Aromatoleum aromaticum EbN1: one gene and its partner. The protein of the gene in region 1 interacts with the protein of each later gene in a pairwise test. Links are inferred from orthologs where the notes say so. Each region holds a gene or a part of one and is shown on either strand. Other genes may lie near its edges. The genes, in order: recR and recO.

Region 1 (11,991 bases):
ATCCGGCCGATCGCGGCTTCGATCGTCGCGGCTGGCGGCGCCCCCGCCAAAATATCCTCTACATCGTTCGATCCGATGAAGAGCACGTAGAGCGCGCCCGGGTCCGCAGCCCCGGGCGCCTCAACGTATTGCTGTACTTGCTCGCTGAAGCTCGACGAGAACGGCAGGATGACCGAACCGGTCCCGGCGCCGCCATAAGCGTAGTTCGTCCCGCCGAGCCGCGACGGCTGCACGTCGAAACCGAGCCGGCTCGCGAAGAGTTCCGAATAGACCGGGCCGTTCGAGAATTGTCCGGAAGCGGGGTAGCCGATCGGATCGGGGACGATAGGAAAACTCGGATCGCCCGCATGGATTGCGCTGCTGAGGAGGAAATCGTTGCCGGTGTCCGACAGGCTGTCGCCGAAGAAATAGATATTGCTGAAAGGCGCCGCGAGGGCCGTGACGGGAGCCAGCGCGAGCAAAAGCATGGATCTGAGGACGCTGGACATGTGCATGAAGCCCTCGTGGCGCGCCGATGATGAGTCGCTCGATAAGGCAGCAAGGGGCATTCCTGCGAATCTAAACTACTGTTTAAAAAGGGAAGGCTGCAGGCGTTTAGATTGCCCGCCCAATGGACTGTAAAATTTTTCGACGTTTTCCGATCTGCATTGATCGATATGCCGAATGAACAGAAAGCAGGGGCCGGGAAGCGGGGGTCGGCTGGAGTCCGGTCACGCTACCGTCGAGAGGTGATTGCATGACGTTGACGTCAACGTCACAATACTGCCCGGCGATCTTTCGTGATTGCCGGATTTCAATTACTCCGCCAGCAGCGGACTGTTCCCCCGCTTCTTCGCCGCGCCTGTCGCGGGGCGACGGCAGCCCGGGATTGCGAGCCGGCGTACAACACGCGTCGCGGACGGGCGTCCGCGGCGTTGCATATGGGAAAGGAGAGCACATGACTGCAGTTGCCGGGTTTCTGAAAGCGCGGGATTTCCTGCTGGCCAACCGGACCGACTACGCCACCGCGTACGCCGGCTTCCAGTGGCCGCAGCTGACCGAATTCAACTGGGCGCTGGACTACTTCGACACGATGGCGCAGGGCAACGACAAGCCCGCGCTGTGGATCGTCGAGGAGGACGGGCAAGAGGCGAAGCTGTCGTTCGCCGAGATGTCGGCGCGCTCGAACCGCGTCGCGAACTGGCTGCGCAGCCAAGGCGTCGTGCGCGGCGACCGCATCCTGATCATGCTCGGCAACGAAGTGCCGCTGTGGGAAACGATGCTCGCGGCGATCAAGCTCGGCGCCGTCGTGATCCCGGCGACCACCTTGCTGACGCCCGAAGATCTGCTCGACCGCCTCGACCGCGGCCAGGTCAGGCACGTCGTCATCGGCAAGGCCCACACTGACAAGTTCGCGGAACTTCCCGGCGACTACACGCGCATCAGCGTCGGCGGCGCGACCGGCGGCTGGCTCTCGCTCGAGGAGGCGTACGCGGCGTCGCCCGAATTCGCGCCGGAAGGCGTCACCCGCGCCACCGATCCGCTGCTGCTGTATTTCACGTCCGGCACGACGTCGAAGCCGAAGCTCGTCGAGCACAGCCATCAGTCCTACCCGGTCGGCCACCTGTCAACAATGTACTGGATCGGCCTGCAGCCCGGCGACCGTCACATGAACATCAGCTCGCCGGGCTGGGCGAAGCACGCGTGGAGCTGCTTCTTCGCGCCGTGGAACGCCGGTGCCTGCGTGTTCCTGTACAACTACAACCGCTTCAACGCGCGCGCGCTGCTCGACGTGTTGGTGAAATACGAGATCACGACGATGTGCGCGCCTCCGACGGTGTGGCGCATGCTGATCCAGCAGGACCTCGCGTCGGTGAAGACGAACCTGCGCGAACTGATCGGCGCCGGCGAGCCGCTCAACCCTGAAGTCATCGACCAGGTGAAAAAGGCGTGGGGCATTACGATCCGCGACGGCTTCGGCCAGACCGAGACGACGTGCCAGATCGGCAACACGCCGGGACAGGTTCTCAAACCCGGTTCGATGGGTCGGCCATTGCCCGGCTACACGATCGCGCTGCTCGACGCCGACGACAAGCCGGCCGAAGAGGGCGAAGTGTCGCTGGTGCTTGCGAAGCGTCCGGTCGGGCTGATGCTCGGCTACGCCGGTGACGCCGAGAAGACCAGCGAGGTCATGCGCAACGGTCACTACCACACCGGGGACGTCGCGAGCATCGACGCCGATGGCTACATCACCTACGTCGGCCGCGCCGACGACGTGTTCAAGGCGTCGGACTACCGCATCAGCCCGTTCGAGCTCGAATCGGTGCTGATCGAGCACCCCGCGGTTGCCGAGGCGGCAGTTGTGCCGAGTCCGGATCCGGTGCGCCTCGCAGTGCCGAAAGCCTACGTGATCCTCGCGCCGGGCTTCGAGGCTGGCAAGGAGCTCGCGAAGGACATCTTCGCTTTCACGCGCGACAAGCTCGCACCGTACAAGCGCATCCGCCGCATCGAGTTCTCCGATCTGCCGAAGACCATCTCGGGCAAGATCAGGCGCATCGAGCTGCGCAGGAGCGAACAGGGCAAGGACGCCTCGACAGTGCGCGGTGCGCTGGAGTTCTTCGAAGAGGACTTCCCGGAGCTGAAGGGCTGATCAACGCCAGGTAACGCCAAAAGGCAAGTGCGGACGGCGGGGCAACCCGCCGTTTTCATGTCCGGAGCCGAGCCGGCGGAGTTTCCTCGAGGAGATCAACCGCCGGGTGCTGCCCGCCGTAAGCTGGTACAATTGCGGCCGTGGCGGGTCTCCCCGCATTGCAGCGCGGTGAACCTGGTCAGGGCCGGAAGGCAGCAGCCACAGCCGTTCCCTGCAAGTGCCGGGGGTCAGGCTCGCCACCCCGAACAATCGCGCGAAGGGCGTCTTCCGATGAAGACGCCCTTCGGCTCATTGGGGCCGGCGGCGCCCGTTTCAGGCCGGGGTGCGCCCTGTCCATGGGGCGGCGGCGCCGCGCGACGAGGGCCGCTCTGCTAGAATCCTGCCATGAGCTATCAGGTTCTCGCCCGCAAGTGGCGCCCGAAGAATTTCGCGACGCTGGTCGGCCAGGAACACGTCGTCCGGGCGCTCAGCCATGCGCTCGCCACCGGTCGGCTGCACCACGCGTGGCTGTTCACGGGCACGCGCGGCGTCGGCAAGACGACCATTTCGCGCATTCTCGCCAAAGCGCTGAACTGCGAGACCGGCGTTACGCCCGAACCCTGCGGCACCTGCGCGGCCTGCCGCGCGATCGACGCGGACCGTTTTCCCGACTACGTCGAGATGGATGCCGCTTCGAACCGCGGCGTCGAGGACATGGCTGCGCTGCTCGACAAGGCGGTGTATGCACCGGTGCAGGGGCGCTACAAGGTCTACATGATCGACGAAGTCCACATGCTGACCGGGCATGCGTTCAACGCGATGCTGAAAACGCTCGAAGAGCCTCCCGAACACGTCAAGTTCATCCTCGCGACGACGGATCCGCAGAAAATCCCGGTGACAGTGCTCTCCCGCTGCCTGCAGTTCAACCTCAAGCAGATGCCGCCGGGGCACATCATCGACCATCTCGGCGGCATTCTCGAGGCCGAGGGCGTGCCCTTCGAAGCGCCCGCACTGCGCCATCTCGCCAAGGCCGCCAACGGCTCGATGCGCGATGCGCTGTCGCTGCTCGACCAGGCGATCGCGCACGGTTCTGGGCGCGTCGAGGAAGAGCAGGTCTCGCACATGCTCGGTACGGTCGGCGACGATCATCTGTACGCGGTGCTCGACGCGCTGGCTGCGGGCGACGTCGCCGGGATGCTCGCCGTGGCCGACCGCATGGAGGCGCGCAGCCTGTCGTTCGACGCGGCGTTGCAGGCGCTCGCCTCGCTGCTGCACCGCATCGCGCTCGTGCAGTTCGCCCCGGCGGCGATCGCCGACGAGGCGGAACGTCAACGTCTCGCGCCGTATGCCGAGGCCTTCGACGCCGAGTTCCTGCAACTCGCCTACCAGATCGCCATCCACGGCCGCGACGAACTGTCGCTGGCGCCGGACGACTATGCGGGCTTCACTATGAGCCTGCTGCGCCTGCACGCATTTCGCCCCGAGCAGCCGGTGGCGCTCGGCAGTCCCGGCGACGCGGCAGGCGGAGGGGGGGCGGGTCGGGCGCGTGTCATCTCCCCGTCGCCACAGCCGGCTGCGAGCCTCACAGCACGGGCGACGGCATCGGGGGCGCCGCGCGACGCGGCGCCGGCAGCAAGATCCCCGGCGGCAAAGGTAATCCCCGCGGAGCATCTGCCACGCGAACGCGCGATTGCCGAAGCCGGGAGGCGTTTGTCGACGCCCGGCAGTGCGGTGGCGGTCGCCGAAAGTCCGATCGAACCATCGAACTCCGTTCCTCCATGGGAAGATCTGCCGCCGGAGGCGTTCGCCGGCGAAACATCGGTGCCGCAACCTGCCTCCTCGGCCGCGCCGGCGCCCGTGCGCCCAAGCGACGCGGAGGTCGAGCGGCCGCCGGCACGAAGCGCGACGGCCCCCGGAAGTGCTGTTCCGCGGCGCGCCGAGCAGCCGGAAGCCACAGTTGCGTCACCGGGCACGACAGGGCTCGACATCGGATCGGCTTTCGCTGCCGGCGAATGGCATGCGATCCTGCGCGTGCTGGGCCTTGGCGGAATGATGCGGGAACTCGCGCAGCACTGCGAATGGATCGGATTTGTCGAAGGTGTGGTGAACCTTCGGTTGTCCGAAACCCATCGCCATTTGCTGGGCATGAATCCGGGACTCCTCGACCGCCTGCAGGACGCGCTTGCGGCGCAGTATGGCGCTCCGCTGCGGCTCAGGATCGAGACCGGCGCGATCGCCGGCGAAACCCCGGCGCAGCGCGACCAGGCAGAAAAACGGGCGCGGCACATCGAGGCCGTGGCGGCGCTCGAGAGCGACCCTTTCGTGCGTGAACTGATCGAACGATTCGACGCGTCCCTCGTGGAAGCGTCGGTAAGACCACTTTGAATTCCTCTTGCGGAGAATCTGGCGATGATGAAAGGCGGAATTGCCGGGCTGATGAAACAGGCCCAGCAGATGCAGGAAAACATGAAGAAGATGCAGGACCAGCTGGCCTCGGTCGAAGTCGAGGGGCAGTCGGGCGCCGGAATGGTCAAGGTGCTGATGACCTGCAAGTACGACGTGCGCCGGGTGACGATCGACGACTCGGTGATGGACGACAAGGAAATGCTCGAGGATCTCCTCGCGGCCGCTGTCAATGACGCAGTGCGCCGCGTGGAAACGACGACGCAGGAGAAAATGGCGGGCTTCACGTCCGGCCTCAACCTGCCGCCCGGGATGAAGCTGCCGTTCTGAATGTCACCTTCGAGTCTCGACGAGCTGATCGACGCGTTGCGCGGCCTGCCCGGAGTCGGGCCGAAGTCCGCGCAGCGCATGGCCTACCATCTTTTGCAGCGCGACCAGCGTGGCGCCGAACGCCTTGCCCGGGCGCTCGGCAATGCGCTCGCGGTGCTGCGTCATTGCGAACGCTGCAACACTTTCACCGAAACCGAGATCTGCCAGCGCTGCGCGAGCCCGCAGCGCGACGCGTCGCTGCTGTGCGTCGTCGAAATGCCGGCCGACCTCGCGGTGATCGAGCAGACCCATGCGTACAACGGCCTGTATTACGTGCTCATGGGCCGTCTGTCGCCGCTCGATGGCATCGGTCCGCGCGAGCTCAAGTTCGACAAGCTGCTCGCCCGCGTCGCCGACAGCACCGTGCAGGAAGTGATTCTCGCGACGAACTTCACGAATGAAGGCGAGGCGACGGCCCACATCGTCGCGGAGCTGCTCGCTGCGCGCGGCATCAGGGTCAGTCGCCTGTCGCGGGGCGTACCGGTGGGCGGCGAACTCGAGCACACCGACACCGGCACGATCGCCCAGGCGCTCGTCGAGAGGCGCCCGCTCTGATTCCCGGCAGCGGCCTGCTGCGGCGCATAAAACGCCGCCTTGCCACCCCGTTCCGGGCCTCGGCGTGCAATGTTAAATACATGATCCGAATACACCTTTGAGCTTTATGCTTTTTATGTTGCGGCCAGTTTGATAGAATCCGGCAGTTTTTTTGTATCCGGAAATGGCTTTCTTTTCAGGAATGATGTCATGAGCGTGGATCAGAAGATGGACAGTGGCCGTCGGCAACTGCTTGTCGCAACCTCGGCGGTCGGTGGCGTTGCAGTGGTCGCGACGGCGGTGCCGTTCGTTGCCAGCTTGACGCCGTCGGATCGAGCCAAGGCGGCAGGCGCCCCGGTCGAAGCGGATATCGGCAAGCTTGCGCCGGGCGAGATGATGACGGTGGAGTGGCGCGGCAAACCGGTGTGGATCCTGCGGCGCACGCCCGAAATGCTCGCGTCGCTGGAAAAGACCGAGCCGCTGGTGAGCGATCCGGCTTCGGAAAAACCGATGCAGCCGGAATACGCGCAGAACAAGCATCGTTCGATCAACCCCGAATACCTCGTCGCGGTCGGCATCTGCACCCACCTGGGCTGTTCGCCGAGCGACAAGTTCAAGGTCGGTGCCGAAAGCGGCGTCGGGCCCGACTGGCCGGGCGGCTTCCTGTGCCCCTGCCACGGCTCCCTGTTCGACCTTGCCGGCCGCGTCTATCGCAGCATGCCGGCGCCGGACAATCTCGAGATTCCGCCCTACAAGTTCCTCGCGGATACGCGGATTCTCATCGGTGACGACGCAAAGGCCTAAGCGATGACTACAAAATCACAAGAACTGATGCACTGGATCGACGCGCGCTTCCCGCTCACGTCGACCTGGAAGGCGCACCTGTCGGAATATTACGCGCCGAAGAACTTCAATTTCTGGTACTTCTTCGGTTCGCTCGCGCTCCTGGTGCTGGTGATCCAGATCGTGACCGGCATCTTCCTGGTCATGCACTACAAGCCCGATGCTTCGCTGAACGCGTCCGGCATCCCCGTCGCGTTCGCCAGCGTCGAATACATCATGCGCGAAGTGCCGGGCGGCTGGCTGATCCGCTACCTGCACTCGACCGGGGCGTCGGCGTTCTTCATCGTCGTCTACCTGCACATGTTCCGCGGGCTGCTGTACGGATCGTATCGCAAGCCGCGCGAGCTGATCTGGGTGTTCGGCACGTTGATCTTCCTCGCGCTGATGGCCGAAGCGTTCATGGGCTACCTGCTGCCGTGGGGGCAGATGTCGTTCTGGGGTGCGCAGGTGATCGTGAACCTGTTCTCCGCGATCCCCGTGATCGGGCCGGACCTGTCGCTGGTGATTCGTGGCGACTACGTGGTGTCCGACGCGACGCTGAACCGCTTCTTCTCGTTTCACGTGATCGCCGTGCCGCTGGTGCTGATCGGCCTGGTGCTGGCGCACATCGTCGCGCTGCACGAAGTCGGCTCGAACAATCCGGACGGTGTCGAGATCAAGAAGAAAAAGGACGCCAACGGGATCCCGCTCGACGGCATTCCGTTCCACCCGTACTACACCGTGAAGGACATCGCGGGCGTGGTCGGTTTCCTGATCGTGTTCTCGGCAATCCTGTTCTTCTGGCCCGAGGGCGGCGGCTACTTCCTCGAGTACAACAACTTCATCCCCGCCGACCCGCTGAAGACGCCGCTGCACATCGCGCCGGTGTGGTATTTCACGCCGTTCTACTCGATCCTGCGCGCGGTCACGTACCCGCTGTTCGGCGTCGACGCGAAGTTCTGGGGCGTCGTCGCGATGGGGGCGTCGGTCGTGATCATCGCCTTCCTGCCCTGGCTGGATCGCAGCCCGGTGAAGTCGATCCGCTACAAGGGCGGGCTGTTCAAGGCGATCCTGGCAGTGTTCCTGGTCGCGTTCTTCATCCTCGGCTACCTCGGCGTGCTGCCCCCGACCCCGGGCCGTACCCTGGCGGCCCAGATCTGCTCGGTGCTGTACTTCGCGTTCTTCCTGTTGATGCCGTGGTACAGCAAACTCGACAAGTGCAAACCCGAACCGGAAAGGGTGACGTTCAAATGAGCATTCGTGTGATCAAGACTCTCAAGCGCCTGGCTGCCATCGTGCTGTTCGCGCCGGCTCTCGCGCTGTCCGCCGGGGCGGAACTGCACCTCGACAAGGCGCCGGTCAGCTCCGACCCGGCCGCGCTGCAGAATGGCGCCAAACTGTTCGTCAACTACTGCCTGAGCTGCCACAGCGCAAGCTTCGCGCGTTACAACACGCTGCAGCAGATCGGTCTCGACGAGCAGCAGATCCGCGACAACCTGATGTTCACCGGCGAACGCGTCGGCGACCTGATGAAGATCGCGATGCGTCCGGCCGAATCGAAAGTGTGGTTCGGGGTGACGCCGCCCGACCTGACGCTGATCGCGCGCCAGCGCGCATCCGAGTTCGGCAGCGGCGCCGACTGGATATACACGTACCTGCGCCAGTTCTACCGTGATCCGGCGCGCCCGACAGGCTGGAACAACGTGGTATTCGGCAACGTCGGCATGCCGCACGCGCTGTGGGAACTGCAGGGCCAGCAGGTCGCGAAGGTCACCGAGCACGAGGACGGCACAAAATCGATCGCTCTCGAACTGGCAACGCCGGGCAAGATGAGCGTCGAGGAGTATGACAAGACGGTTGCCGATCTGGTCTCCTTCCTGGTCTGGATGGGCGAGCCGATGGCCGACAAACGCAAGACGATCGGGATCTACGTACTGATCTTCCTGGCGGGGCTGTTCGTGCTCTCCTATGCTTTGAAGAAAAATTACTGGAAGGATATTCACTGAGAAGCCGCCGGATCTGATCCGCGCACTCACTGAATTTGACGCACCACGCGGTCATCGCGTGGTGCGCTTTGCTTTTGTATCAGGAGCTGCAACAACATGATGAACCTGTATTCCGGCACAACCGATCCGTTCAGCCACCGCTGCCGGATCGTGCTCTTCGAAAAGGGAATGGACTTCGAAGTCATCGATGTCGACCTCTACAACAAGCCTGAAGACATCGCCGTCATCAATCCGTACAACCGGGTGCCGGTGCTGGTCGACCGCGACCTCGTCCTGTACGAGGCGAACATCATCAACGAGTATATCGACGAGCGCTTTCCGCATCCGCAGCTGATGCCGCCAGACCCGATCCTGCGCGCGCGTGCCCGCCAGTTGCTGCACACGTTCGAGCACGAACTGTTCTCACACATCGACGTGCTCGAGAAGAACCAGAAGGGCGTCGAAAAGAGCCGCGCCCACGTGCGTGACGAGCTCGTCCAGCTCGCACCGATCTTCGTCAAGCAGAAGTTCATGCTCGGCGACGAGTTCTCGATGCTCGACGTCGCGATCGCCCCCTTGCTGTGGCGTCTCGAACATTACGGCATCGAACTGCCGAAGGCCGCGGCGAACCTCATGAAATACGCCGAACGCATTTTCAGCCGGCAGGGTTTCATCGATGCCCTGACTCCGTCCGAAAAGGTGATGCGGCGCTGAATGCCGAGGCCCCGTGTGAGGGGCGCTACCTAACCATGACAAACATATCTACCAAACCCTACCTGCTCCGCGCCATTTTCGAATGGTGTGTCGACCAGGGCTTCACGCCCCATATCGCGGTACTCGTCGACGAGCGTACCGTGGTCCCGACCGGCTATGCGCAAGACGGGCAGATCGTGCTCAACCTGGGTCCCGAAGCGACACAGCAACTGGTCATGGGCAACGACCTGATCACTTTCCAGGCGCGCTTCGGCGGCGTCGCCCATGCGCTGTCGGTCCCGGTGTCCAACGTCCTTGCAATCTACGCGCGGGAGAACGGGCACGGCATGGCGTTCGAGCCTGAAGCGGCGGTCGAGTCGCCCGCTGTCCCGGCCCCGCAGGTCGACGGACAGCAGGACGAGGGCAGTGCCGCCGCCACGCCGCCTGCGGAAAAGCGTCCGTCAGCAGCGCGCAACCACCTGAAGATCGTCAAGTAACCGAGCAGCAGGCTGCACGTCCTTGTCGTATTCGCGCCGAGGACCGAAGAAGACGGAATACGGCGCCCGGTCCGGGTTCGTCGACAGGCCGTGGCGTGGCTGCGGATGCCGGGGAGGCACTCGGTCAGCGCGACGAGCGTTGCCGGGTGCAGATCAGGCTTCGTTTCCCAGGAACGGGAAGTTGGGCACCGGCGCCGGATAGCCCGACATGAGATCGACGAGACAGCTGGCAGAGCCGCAGGCGAGCGTCCATCCAAGTGTCCCGTGTCCGGTGTTGTACCAAAGGTTCGACAGGCGGCTCCGCCCGATCAGCGGGATGTTGCCGGGCGTGGCGGGGCGCAGGCCGGCCCACAGGTGCGCCTCGGCGGTGTCGGTGGCGCCGGGAAAGCGCGCCTCCAGCCAGTCCAGGATGGCCTGGCAGCGGGCCAGGTTGATGTCGGTATTGTAGCCGTTCAATTCCGCAGTTCCCGCGACGCGCAACCGGTCGCCGAGGCGCGAGCACACGATGCGGCGCGATTCATCGGTGAGGCTGACGCTGGGGGCCCGTGCCAAGTCGTGTAGCGGAACGGTCACCGAATACCCTTTCACCGGGTAGATCGGCAGGTGCTCGCCAAGCGGGGCGACCAGCAGGCGGCTGTAGCTGCCGAGGCACAGCACGTAGGCTGCGGCGGTGAGGGTGCCGTTGCGTCCTTCGGCGTCGTGGACCTCGATGCCGTTAATGCGCCCGCCGCTGTGGTCGATGCGGCTGATCGTGGTGCTGTAATGGAAGCGCACGCCCGCCTGCGCTGCCCGCTCGGCGAGTGCCTGGGTGAAACGGAAAGCGTCCCCCGACTCGTCGTTCGGTGCATACAGACCGCCCGCAAGCTCCCCGGCCGTGCCGGCGAGTGCAGGTTCGATCGCGACGCATTCGTCGCGGCTGCACGAGCGGGCCTGGATGCCGTAGGTGGCGAGTTCTGCAACCTTGTTGGGGACGCGCGCGAACTCCTGCGGCGTAAAGAACAGATGCAGGATGCCGTGCTCGAGATGATCGTAGGCGAGGCCGGTTTCCGCGCGCAGCGTGCGCAGGCGTTCGCCACTATGCACGGCGAGACTGGCGATGGCTGCAGTGTTGCGCCGCGTCCGGTGCGGCAGGCATTCACGCAGGAACGCGAGCGTCCACGCCCATTGGGCGGGATCGGCGTGGGGGCGGAACAGCAACGGGGCATCCTCCCGGCCGAGCCAGCGCAAGGCGTTGAGCGGGGCAGCGGGGTTCGCCCAAGGTTCAGGGTGGCTGATCGAGATCTGGCCGCCGTTGGCGTAGCTGGTTTCGAGCGCGGCCTCGGGCTGGCGGTCTGCCACGCTTACTTCGAAGCCTGCCCTGGCGAGATACCAGGCGGTGGTGACGCCGGTGACGCCGGCGCCGAGAACCAGAACGTGCATAGTCGGAGAATGGGTTGAACGGGGAAAATTTTTGAGCCGCGCCGGACCGGACGTGCGATGCCCGCGGGCGCGCGGTACGAGCCGTGCGGATGTGCAGGCGCAGCGATCGCCCAAGGATCATAACCGCGTTCGCGCATAGTGGTGCGCTCGATCGCCTTCCGCGGGATAATCCGCGCCGCAAGGTTGCGAAACAAACTGAAGTCTGGCCCGGCTGGACCAACAAGGAGTCAATTGATGCGACGCGTCACGCTAACCCAATTCCTGATCGAGCAGCAGCGCGCCGGCCGCACCAGCCCTGACCTGCGACTGCTGATCGAAGTCGTCGCCCGGGCGGTAAAGGCAATCGCCGTCAATGTCTCGAAAGGGGCGCTTGCCGACCTGCTCGGCGAGGCGGGTACCGACAACGTCCAGGGCGAGGCGCAAAAGAAGCTCGACGTGATCGCGAACGAGATTCTGCTGCAGGCCAACGAATGGGGCGGGCACCTCGCGGCGATGGCGTCGGAAGAGGTCGAGGAGGTCCATCAGATTCCGTTCGACTACCCGAAGGGCGGCTATCTGCTGCTGTTCGATCCGCTCGACGGTTCGTCGAACATCGACGTCAATATCTCGGTCGGCACGATCTTCTCGGTACTGCGCTTCCCTGAAGGGATCCAGGAGCCCA
Region 2 (5,886 bases), 2.6 Mb from region 1 along the record:
TCGACAATTACGTCGGCGTCGTGATGCTCGTGCGCGTCGTCGATGGCGTGCTCAAGCCGAAGGACCGCATCCTGCTGATGGCCAATGGCGCGCAATACCCGTGCGACCAGGTCGGCGTGTTTACGCCGCGCTCCGTGGCGCGTCCCCAACTGTCGGCCGGCGAGGTCGGATTCATCATCGCCGGGATCAAGGAACTGCAGGCGGCGAAAGTTGGCGACACGGTGACGCTCGCGATGCGCCCGGCGAGCGAACCACTGCCCGGCTTCAAGGAAATCAAGCCGCAGGTGTTCGCCGGACTTTACCCGGTCGAATCGAGCGAATACGACCAGCTGCGCGATTCGCTCGAAAAGCTCCGACTCAACGACGCTTCGCTGCAGTACGAGCCGGAAGTGTCGCAGGCGCTCGGCTTCGGGTTCCGCTGCGGTTTTCTCGGCCTGCTGCACATGGACATCGTGCAGGAGCGGCTCGAGCGTGAATTCGACATGAACCTCATCACCACCGCGCCCACGGTGGTGTACGAAGTCGTCATGAACAGCGGCGAGGTGATCCGCGTCGAGAACCCGGCCAAGCTCCCGGATCAGTCGAAGATTGCCGAGATCCGCGAGCCGATCATCACCGCGACGATCTTCCTGCCCCAGGACTACGTCGGGCCGGTCATCACGCTGTGCAACCTCAAGCGCGGCGCGCAGGTGGACATGCGCTACCACGGTCGCCAAGTCCAGCTGATCTACGACCTGCCGATGAACGAAGTCGTGATGGACTTCTTCGACAAGCTGAAGTCTGTTTCACGCGGCTACGCGTCGCTCGACTACGAGTTCAAGGAGTACCGCGCAGCCGATCTCGTCAAGCTCGACCTGCTGGTCGGCGGCGAGAAAGTCGACGCGTTATCGGTGATCGTCCATCGCGCCTCGGCCCAGTACCGTGGGCGTGAAGTCGCGGCGAAACTGCGCGGACTGATCCCGCGCCAGATGTTCGATGTTGCGATCCAGTCGGCGATCGGCTCCCACATCGTCGCCCGTGAAACGATCAAGGCGCTGCGCAAGAACGTGCTCGCCAAGTGCTATGGCGGGGACATCTCGCGCAAGAAGAAGCTGCTCGAAAAGCAGAAGGAGGGCAAGAAGCGGATGAAGCAGGTGGGCAACGTGGAGATCCCGCAGGAAGCTTTCCTCGCCGTGCTACGAGTCGATGAAGGCAAATGATGCGCAGACCGGCGTGATGGCGCCGGAACGCTTCGATACGGAGTCCGTGTGAATTTCGCCCTGGTATTGTTTCTGCTGCTTGTCGCCACCGGAGTGCTGTGGCTGATCGACCGCTTTATCGCGCGCAAACGGCGCGCACCCGGCTCCCCTCCGCCTTGGTGGGTCGAGTACGGGGCGAGCTTTTTCCCGGTCATCCTGATCGTGTTCGCGCTGCGATCCTTTCTCGTCGAGCCGTTCAAGATTCCGTCGGGCTCGATGATTCCGACGCTGCTCGTCGGGGACTTCATCCTCGTCAATAAATGGGTCTATGGCATTCGCGTGCCGGTGATCAACAAGAAGATCATCGACGTCGAGGAGCCGAAACGCGGCGATGTGATGGTGTTCCGCTATCCGGCCGATCCTTCCCTCGACTACATCAAGCGTGTGGTCGGCCTGCCCGGCGACAAGGTCGAATACCTGAACAAGCGACTACGGATCAACGGTCAAGTGGTCGAACTGGTACCCCAGCCCGACTACCTCCATCCGGACCGGCTCTACTATTCTCCCCGCTTCGCCGAGAAGCTCGGGGACGCCAATCATTCGGTGCTGATCGAGCGGGACACGCCGGCATTCGTTCCGCATGTGCTGGACTTCCCCTACCGTGAAAACTGCACCTACACGACGGCCGGTGTAACCTGCACTGTGCCGGAAGGGCATTATTTCGTCATGGGCGACAACCGCGACGCAAGCAGCGACAGCCGCGTGTGGGGTTTCGTGCCCGACGAGAACATCGTCGGGCGTGCATTTTTCATCTGGTTCAACTTCAGTGACATGAAGCGCATCGGTGGTTTCCATTGATACGGAGAACTTAATCGCATGAGAGGCAGACAACTGGGTCTCAGCCTGATGGGCGTGCTGATCGTCGGGGCGCTGCTGGGCTCGGCGCTGCTGGTCGCGTTCCGCACCGTGCCGGCGATCAACGAATACCTGGCCATCAAGCGCAACGTGAAGCTGGTTGCGGAAGAAGGCGACAACGGCGTGGCGACGCCGGAACTGCGCCGCAGCTTCGACAGGCGCCGCCAGATCGACGACGTCGTCACGGTGAGCGGGGCAGACCTCGATATCTCGAGGCCGGGCGGGAAGACGGTCGTCGAAGTCGTTTACGAACGCAAGGTGCCGGTGGCGGGGAACGTCAGCCTGCTGTTCGACTTCCAGGCCACGTCGGCCGAGCAATAGTGGCAGGCAAGCTCGACCGCCTGCAGCGCAGCCTCGGACACCGGTTCGACAATCCGGCGCTGCTCGAGCAGGCACTCACGCATCGCAGTTTCGGACAGCCGAACAACGAGCGCCTGGAGTTCCTCGGCGACAGCATCCTCAACTGCGTCGTCGCGATTGCGCTGTTCGAGCGTTTCGCGAGCCTGCGCGAAGGCGAGATGTCGCGCCTGCGTGCATCGCTGGTGTGCCAGGATGGCTTGCACCGGGTCGCGCTGGAACTCGATCTCGGCGAATATCTCCGCCTGGGCGAAGGCGAGATGAAGAGCGGCGGCTTTCGTCGCCCGTCGATTCTCGCGGATGCGCTCGAGGCGGTGTTCGCGGCGACATTTCTCGATCAGGGCTTCGCCGCCGCGAAAGCGGTGATCGATCGCCTCTACGACCCGATGATCGCCGCGATCGATCCGGGCGTTGCCGCGAAAGACCCGAAAACGGCGCTGCAGGAACTGCTGCAGGGGCGCAAGCTGCCGCTGCCGACCTATGTGATGGCCAAGGTCCACGGCGAAGCCCATGCGCAGGAATTCGAGGTGGTGTGCGAGGTCAACGCACTGAACCTTCGCACCACCGGCCGCGGCACCAACCGTCGTGCCGCAGAACAGCAAGCAGCGGAACTCGCGCTGGCCCAGTTGAGGAAGCCATGAACCAGGAAGACACGCCGCAAGCCGATGACAAGGCGCTGTTTCGCACCGGCTTCGTCGCCATCGTCGGGCGTCCCAACGTGGGCAAGTCGACTTTGCTGAACCGGCTGATCGGGCAGAAGATCAGCATCGTCTCCCGCAAGGCCCAGACCACGCGGCATCGCGTCACCGGCATTCTGACGAGCGACAACGCGCAGTTCGTGTTCGTCGATACGCCCGGTTTCCAGACACGCCATCGCAACGCGCTGAATCGCTCGATGAATCGCACCGTGTCGCAGGTGCTCGGCGACGTCGATCTGGTGTTCCTGGTGATCGAGGCCGGGCGCTTCGGCGACGACGACCGCAAGGTCGTCTCGGTGTTGCCGGGCGACGCGAAAGTGGTGCTGGTCATCAACAAGGTCGACCGGCTGGGCGACAAGAGCCAGCTCCTGCCGTTCATCGCGAAGATGGCGGAAGTCTATCCCTTCACCGAAATCGTGCCGTTGAGTGCCGAACGCGGCACGAACGTCGAAGCTCTCGTGAAAACGGCCACGCCGTTGCTGCCAGAAGGCGAGCCGATGTACGGCGCCGACGAGATCACCGATCGCAGCGAACGTTTCCTGGCGGCTGAATTCCTGCGCGAGAAGCTGTTCCGCCTGCTCGGCGACGAACTGCCCTACGGCGTGGCCGTCGAGATCGAGAAGTTCGAGACGGAAGGCAACCTGCGTCGAATTTATGCAGCTGTCGTGGTCGACAGGTCCAGCCACAAGGGCATCGTCATCGGCAAGGGGGGCGAGCAACTGAAGCGTATCGCCTCCGAGGCGCGTGTCGAACTCGAGAAGCTTTTCGACGGCAAGGTGTTCCTCGAAGTGTGGGTCAAGGTGAAGAGCGGCTGGGCCGATGACGAACGGGCGCTCAAGAGTCTCGGCTACGAATAACCCGACCATGCGCGTGGGGCCGTGAGCCAGAAGCAGCGCATCGACCAGCAACCTGCGTTCGTCCTGCACACTTATCCGTGGCGCGAAACCAGCTTGGTCGTCGAGATTTTCTCGCGCGACCACGGCCGAGTCGCGCTGGTCGCCAAGGGCGCGCGCCGGCCGATGTCAGCGCTGCGCGGCGTGATCATGGCGTTCCAGCCGCTGCTGATGGACTGGTCCGGCGGGGGCGAGGTCAAGACCCTGGTGCGTGCCGAGTGGCGCGGCGGGCAGCCGCTGCTCACCGGTCGGGCATTGATGTGCGGTTACTACCTCAATGAACTGCTGGTGCGGCTCACCGCACGCGAGGATGCGCACCCGGCGCTGTTCGAGGCCTATGCGGACGCGCTTTCGCAACTCGGACGCGGCGACGTGGCACCGATCCTGCGGCGCTTCGAACTCACGCTGCTGCGCGAACTCGGTTACGGCATCGGCCTGGACCTCGAAGGCGACTCGAACCGGCCCGTTGATCCCGTGCAGCAGTACGTCTATATAATCGAGAAAGGTCCGGTACGGCTCGCCGGCGACGACGAAGGCCTGCCGGGCGTGAGCGGCCAGACGCTGCTCGACATGGCGCACGGGGATTTTTCCCGCGCCGAAACCCTTTTCCAGAGCAAGGCGCTGCTGCGCCTGCTGATCAACCACTATCTCGGCGGACAGCCGCTGCAGTCGCGCCGGGTGCTGAAGGAGTTGCAGGAACTGTGATCGAACTCGGCGTCAACATCGACCACGTCGCGACGCTGCGTCAGGCGCGCCGCACGTGGGAACCGGATCCCGCCTGGGCGGCGATGGAAGCTCATCTGGGCGGAGCGGACGGCATCACCGTGCATCTGCGCGAAGACCGCCGCCACATTCAGGACGAGGACGTGCGCAGGCTGCGCGAACTCACGCAGGTCAAGCTGAACCTCGAGATGGCCGCGACCGACGAGATGGTCGGCATCGCATGCGCGCTCAGGCCCGAGATGGCGATGCTGGTGCCCGAAGGGCGCCACGAGGTGACCACCGAGGGCGGACTCGACGTGCTGGCGCAGGAAGGGCGGCTGAAGGACGTCGTCGCACGGCTCGCCGATGCCGGAATCGTCACGAGCGTGTTCATCGATGCCGAACTCGGGCAGGTCGAAGCGGCGGCCCGCATCGGCGCCCGGGTCTGCGAAATCCATACCGGCCCCTACGCCCATGCATTCCACGCCGCCGGCCGCGATCCGCAGAGTGCTGCGGTCGTGGACGAGATCGACAAGGTCCGCCGCGCCGGCGAGGCGATCCGGGCGCTTGGCATGCGCTTCAATGCCGGCCATGCGCTGAACTACTACAACGTGCAGCCGATCGCGCGTTTGCCGGAGGTGCGCGAACTGCATATCGGCCACGCGATCGTCAGCCGTTCGGTGTTCACCGGCCTGCGCGACGCGGTGCGCGAAATGAAGCGGCTGATGCGCGAGGCCGCCGGCGTCGGGCGATGAGCCGAGGCGCATGATCCACGGCATCGGCACCGACATCGTGCAAATCGAACGCGTGCAGCGCTCGCTGGATCGTCATGGGGCGCGCTTCGCCGCGCGCATTCTTGCTGCGTCCGAGCGCGACGGTTTTGCGGCGAGCCGCGACCCCGCGCGCTTCCTCGCCAAGCGCTTCGCCGCCAAGGAAGCGTTCGGCAAGGCGCTCGGAACAGGCGTCGCGATTCCGGCAACGCTGCACGCGGTGGCGGTTGACCACGACGAGCGCGGCAAGCCGCTGTATTGCTACGGTACGGCACTGGCCGGCTTTCTGGCCGAGCGCGGCCTCAGTGCACATTTGAGCCTCACCGACGAAGTGGACTACGTCGTCGCCTTCGCCCTGATCGAGAAACGATGA

The links.
Region 2: the proteins of recR (region 1) and recO interact in binary tests that used the Escherichia coli proteins (3 or more experiments, as listed by UniProt). The link is inferred for Aromatoleum aromaticum EbN1 from one-to-one orthologs.

Annotation. Positions count from the first base shown.
Region 1 is NC_006513.1:697,164-709,154, reverse strand. What follows is about bases 4,198-7,138. They hold recR (recombination mediator RecR), read left to right. Parts: upstream 4,198-5,341; coding sequence 5,342-5,935; downstream 5,936-7,138. Other genes in these bases: EBN1_RS03295 (cytochrome b), read left to right, coding at 6,722-7,138; petA (ubiquinol-cytochrome c reductase iron-sulfur subunit), read left to right, coding at 6,125-6,718; EBN1_RS03310 (YbaB/EbfC family nucleoid-associated protein), read left to right, coding at 5,018-5,341; dnaX (DNA polymerase III subunit gamma/tau), read left to right, coding at 4,198-4,993. In the rest of the region: EBN1_RS03330 (SGNH/GDSL hydrolase family protein), read right to left, coding at 1-494; EBN1_RS03325 (AMP-binding protein), read left to right, coding at 938-2,629; more of dnaX, read left to right, coding at 3,014-4,197; more of EBN1_RS03295, read left to right, coding at 7,139-7,990; EBN1_RS03290 (cytochrome c1), read left to right, coding at 7,987-8,742; EBN1_RS03285 (glutathione S-transferase N-terminal domain-containing protein), read left to right, coding at 8,839-9,435; EBN1_RS03280 (ClpXP protease specificity-enhancing factor), read left to right, coding at 9,471-9,911; EBN1_RS03275 (D-amino acid dehydrogenase), read right to left, coding at 10,065-11,330; EBN1_RS03270 (class 1 fructose-bisphosphatase), read left to right, coding at 11,565-11,991. UniProt on the Escherichia coli protein: May play a role in DNA repair. It seems to be involved in an RecBC-independent recombinational process of DNA repair. It may act with RecF and RecO.
Region 2 is NC_006513.1:3,295,491-3,301,376, forward strand. Bases 2,997-5,886 are described here. They hold recO (DNA repair protein RecO), read left to right. Parts: upstream 2,997-4,026; coding sequence 4,027-4,746; downstream 4,747-5,886. Other genes in these bases: rnc (ribonuclease III), read left to right, coding at 2,997-3,091; era (GTPase Era), read left to right, coding at 3,088-4,005; EBN1_RS15705 (pyridoxine 5'-phosphate synthase), read left to right, coding at 4,743-5,498; acpS (holo-ACP synthase), read left to right, coding at 5,509-5,886; nagZ (beta-N-acetylhexosaminidase), read left to right, coding at 5,883-5,886. In the rest of the region: lepA (translation elongation factor 4), read left to right, coding at 1-1,199; lepB (signal peptidase I), read left to right, coding at 1,248-2,036; EBN1_RS15685 (DUF4845 domain-containing protein), read left to right, coding at 2,055-2,414; more of rnc, read left to right, coding at 2,414-2,996. UniProt on the Escherichia coli protein: Involved in DNA repair and RecF pathway recombination.